Regions from separate parts of the Actinacidiphila sp. bgisy144 genome, predicted to be linked through region 2. Evidence: predicted binding sites of a transcription regulator. Region 2 holds the regulator's gene; the other holds the start of a gene.

Region 1 (2,394 bases), on a different contig from region 2:
CCAGGTACTCGGTGATGCGCTCCTTCACGTCGTCCAGACCCGCGTGGTCCGCGTCCAGCACGGCCCGCGCGCCCGCCACGTCGTACGTGTCCTCGGTGGTGCTGTTCCATGGCAGTTCGAGGACCGTGTCCAGCCAGGTGCGGATCCACGAGCCCTCCGGGGAGGCGTCCGAGGAGCGCTCCAGCTTCTCGACCTCCTTCAGGGCGGCCTCGCGGACCTTCTCGGGCAGGTCGGCGGACTCCACCCGGGCCCGGTAGTCGTCCGTTTCGGTGTCCGGGTCTCCGTTCAGCTCCGACAGCTCCTTGCGGACCGCCTCCAACTGCTGGCGGAGCAGGAACTCGCGCTGCTGCTTCTCCATGCCCTCCTGGACGTCCTTGCGGATCGTCTCGGCGACGTCCTGCTCGGCGAGGTGGTCGCGCAGCCACTGCGTGGCGAGCTTCAGCCGGGCCACCGGGTCGGCGGTCTCCAGCAGCTCCACACGCTGCTCCACGCTCAGGAACGGGGAGTAGCCGGAGTTGTCGGCGAGCTGGCCGGCGTCGTCGATCTGCTGCACCCGGTCGACGACCTGCCAGGCGCCGCGCTTGCGCAGCCAGCTCGTGGCGAGGGCCTTGTACTCCTTCATCAGCTCCGCGACGGTGCCCGGCGCCTCCTGCGGCGCGGGCTCCTCCACCACGGTGCCCTCCACCCACAGCGCCGCGCCCGGGCCGGTCGTCCCGGCGCCGATCCGCACGCGCGAGCGGCCCTTGATCACGGCGCCGGGGTCGCCGTCGGAGAGGCGGCCGACCTGTTCGACCGTGCCGAGGGTGCCCACGGCGGCGTACCTGCCGTCGACCCGGGGGACGAGCAGGACCCGGGGCTTGCCGCTGCCGCGGCCCGCGTGGGCCGCCTGTGCGGCTTCCACCGCGGCCCGTACCTCCGTGTCCGTCAGGTCGAGCGGTACGACCATGCCGGGCAGGACGACCTCGCCGTCGAGGGGCAGTACGGGGAGGGTGAGGTTGGAACTCTTCGGCTCAAACGCCATGATCGCTCCCTATGCAAGCAAGTTGAGTACACCTCACTCAATGCAAGGGGCTTCGCCGATGTTCCCCGGTCCGCGTTCGCCCTGAGCGATCAGGGCACCCCCGTCCCCCGGAAGGGGGCGCCTCCTGTCCGCCCGGGACCTTGCGGCCGTACCTGGCTGGTCGCGCAGTTCCCCGCGCCCCTGACTTGCTCGGGTCCTTCCGGGGTCCGGGTTACCGCGCCCGCAGGAACGCGGAGGTCGAGACGCGCCCGAGAAGGGCGAAGCGGGTGGAGCCGGCGAGGTAGGCGTCGGCGCCCTGCTGGACGCCGGCCCACTTGTCGTCGCCGTAGTCGTCGAGGACGACGACCGCCCCGGGGGCGGCGATCTGCTCGGCCCACTGAAGGTCCTCGGCGACGCCCTGGGCGGAGTGGTCGCCGTCGATGACGATGACGCCGTACTCGCGGTCGGAGACGGCCGCGCGCACGTCCGGGTCGCCGGAGAACCCGACCTGGACCCGGGCCCGCTCCCCCGCCTTGCCGCCGAGCGCGAGGTTCGCCCGGACCACGTCGAGCCGCACCGGGGTGCCGGTCGGGTCGAGCCCCTCCAGCCCGCCGGGCTGGAGCTGGGTCCCGACCAGCGGGTCCACCACCGTCAGCTCGGGCTCGATCCCGGCGCGGTGCAGCATCCGCAGCATCGTGGCGGAGAACAGCCCGTACAGCGTGCCGATCTCCAGCACCTGCGCGTTGGGCGGGTCCAGCAGCGGCACCGCGGCGAGCTTGCCGCAGACGTTCTGGGTCGAGCCGGCCAGCCGGCCCACCGCCAGCGCCTCCAGCGCGATCACGTTGCGGAAGGCGATCGTGACGTTGCGCCGGGCCGCCTTCGGGTCCGCGCCGGTGGTCTCGGCGACCTGCGCCACCAGCTGGTCGATCTGCGCCGCGGTGGGCAGCCGCGGGCCGCTGCGGCCGGTCCGGTCGAAGAGCAGGCCGACCGCGTACTCCTGGCCGCGCAGCTCGTCGACCTGGCGCCGCAGCTTCTCCAGCTCCTTCACCTCCCGCCGCAGGGTGTCCATCTCCTTGCGCAACCGCGACACCGGACGCTGCACACGGCGGTCGACGAGGGAGGTCGCGGGACGCAGGAGCCGCTTGGCCACAGGGCTGTTGAGTATCGGCATGGGGCGGAACCTACGCCCCGGCTGTGCGGCCCGGACCAGCACCGGGCGCAGTTCACCGGAAGTCCTCCGGTACGGGAGTTGAACGCCCGGTGACCCGGCGGCCGACGGGCGGCCATGGAATTCCCCCGGGTACGCCAAAATGAGGTCATGTCTGCGACGAACACCGAGGAACCGGTGGTGCTGGACCGGCGCGACGGCCCGTACGGGGAGGCGGTGCTGCGGC
Region 2 (2,394 bases):
TGACGTCCTCCGCCGCCCCGCACGAGGTGCGCCCGGCCGGCCTCGACCTGGCGCTCCCGGTCTACCCCGACGGGCCGGTGACCCTGCGCCTGGCCACGCGGCTCGCGGGCAGCGCCGACGGATCGGCCTCCGCGCGGGTCCTGCTCACCTACGGAGCCTGCTCCACCGACGGCGCCTGCCTCGCGCCGGTCCGGGCACACCCGGTGACGCTGGCCGTCCCGCCGCGCTGACGCCAGGCGGTCAGTGCGGCTGGGGAGCGGTGATCTTGGTGAGGAAGCCGTCGAGGTTGCGCAGGGTGCGGTCGATCTGCTCGGCCAGGGTGAGCGTCTCGTCCATCCGCTTGGCCAGTACGGAGGTCTTCTTGCCCCGGACGTAGAGGGAGCAGGCCAGGTCGGCGCACATGTAGATGCCCACGGTGTTGCCCTGCCGGCCGGCCGGGCCGGCCAGCGGCGCGGCCAGCAGGTCGACGCCGCCGCCGGAGTGGCCGGTCAGGCAGACCGAGCACAGGCTGCTGCGCATCAGGTTGCGGCGCGCGCCGGGGGCCACCCGCAGGGTGACGCCGACCGGCTGCTCGCCCGCGGTCACCAGGTAGGCGCGGTCGGGCGCGCCCGGGTCGCGCCAGCCGAAGAAGTCCAGGTCGTCCCACGGCACCTCCGCGAGGTCCCGCGGCAGCCGGACGCGCTTCGCCTCCCCCTTCGAGCAGTTCACGAAGGAGTCCCGGATCTGCGCCTCGCCAAGTGGGTCCATGACGACCGAAGCTAACAAGCGCCCGGCGCCGCTGTCGCCGCATTTACCGGCGGCCCGCCGGCCGCAGGGCGGGCCGACGCACGAGATCCCCGCGACCCTCGGGAGGGCGCGGGGACCGTGTGCGCGGCGTGAACAGCATGGCGGGACCAGCCCGGCGTGAACAGCCTGGTCAGACGTCCCGCTTGGGGCGCCACACCACGAGCGCGCTCGTGTGCTGCACGTCCTGGTACGGCACCAGGTCGCGCCGGTAGGAGGCGTGCACCGCGGCTTCGCGCTGCTGGATGACGGCGGCTGCGCCGTCGACGGCGGCGGAGAGTTCGGCGACCCGGGCCTGGAGCGCGGCGACCTGGTTCTCCAGTTCGATGATCCGCTTGATGCCGGCGAGGTTGATGCCCTCGTCCTGCGAGAGCCGCTGCACCTCCCGCAACTGCTCGATGTCGCGGGCGGAGTAGCGCCGCCCGCGCCCGGCCGCCCGGTCCGGCGAGACCAGGCCGAGGCGGTCGTACTGCCGCAGGGTCTGCGGATGCAGCCCGGACAGCTCGGCCGCCACCGAGATCACGTAGACCGGTGACTCCTCCGTCAACTGGTACGGATTGCGGCCACGTCCCATGCGGGGCCCGGGAGCCCCGCCGCCGTCGATGCCCATCCGTTCACGCTCCCTTCGCGGCCTTGAACAGCTCCGCCCGCGGGTCGATGTCCGCGGTCGCCTCTCGGTACGACTCCAGTGCGTCCAGCGCCTTGCCCTCGGTCTGCGCGGGCACCGCCACCTCGACGGTGACGAGCAGGTCGCCGCGCGACCCGTCCTTGCGCACCGCGCCCTTGCCGCGGGCCCGCAGCGTCCGGCCGTTCGGCGTGCCGGCCGGCAGCTTCAGGGTGACCGGCGGCCCGCCCAGGGTGGGCACCTTGATCTCCCCGCCGAGCGCGGCCTCGGTGAAGCTCACCGGGACCGTGACCGTCAGGTTCGCGTCCTTGCGGCCGAAGACCGGGTGCCGGCCGACGTGCACGACCACGTACAGGTCGCCGGCCGGTCCGCCGCGCTCACCGGGGGCGCCCTTGCCGCGCAGCCTGATCCGCTGCCCGTCGGTGACGCCCGCCGGGATACGCACCTGCATGGTGCGCGAGCTCTTCGCCCGGCCGCTGCCGTGGCAGACCTCGCAGGGGTTCTCCGCGATCAGGCCGCGGCCCTTGCAGTCCACACACGGATCGGTCAGCGAGAAGCCGCCACCGCCGCCGCGGGAGACCTGCCCGGTGCCGACGCAGGTCGGGCACACCCGGGGGGTGCCGTTCTTGTCGCCGGTGCCGGAGCACGCCTTGCAGGGCGCCTGCGAGGACATCCGCAGCGGGACCGTGGCCCCGTCGACGGCCTCGGTGAAGCTGAGCGTCACCTCGGACTCGATGTCCTGGCCGCGCCGCGGCTGCACACGGGTGCCGCCGCCGCCCCGGTTGAACAGGCCGCCGAACACGTCGCCGAGACCGCCGCCGAAGCCGCCGCCCTGGCCGCCGGTCGTGGTGCCGCCGGGTCCCTGGGCACCGCCGAAGAGGTCGCCCAGGTCGAAGTTGAACCCGCCGGTGCCGCCCGCGCCGGGGCCGGGCCGCATGCCGCCGTTGCCGAACAGCGCGCGGCCCTCGTCGTACTCCTTGCGGCGC

The links. The regulator HspR, encoded in region 2, represses chaperone genes until heat shock. The targets are predictions, from matches to a motif close to TTGAGNNNNNNNNNCTCAA.
Region 1: a site for HspR is predicted at 1,044-1,062, ahead of lon (endopeptidase La). Genes of this name have one in related genera too.

Annotation. Positions count from the first base shown of each region.
Region 1 covers NZ_JBYIRM010000002.1:276,886-279,279, reverse strand. The annotation lists gene lon (endopeptidase La) at 1-1,021, opposite strand, end outside; gene AC3EVP_RS04160 (class I SAM-dependent methyltransferase) at 1,233-2,171, opposite strand; gene AC3EVP_RS04155 (spermidine synthase family protein) at 2,319-2,394, shown strand, end outside.
Region 2 covers NZ_JBYIRM010000016.1:72,280-74,673, forward strand. The annotation lists gene AC3EVP_RS19550 (hypothetical protein) at 1-230, shown strand, start outside; gene AC3EVP_RS19555 (FBP domain-containing protein) at 241-747, opposite strand; gene AC3EVP_RS19560 (heat shock protein transcriptional repressor HspR) at 917-1,393, opposite strand; gene dnaJ (molecular chaperone DnaJ) at 1,398-2,394, opposite strand, start outside.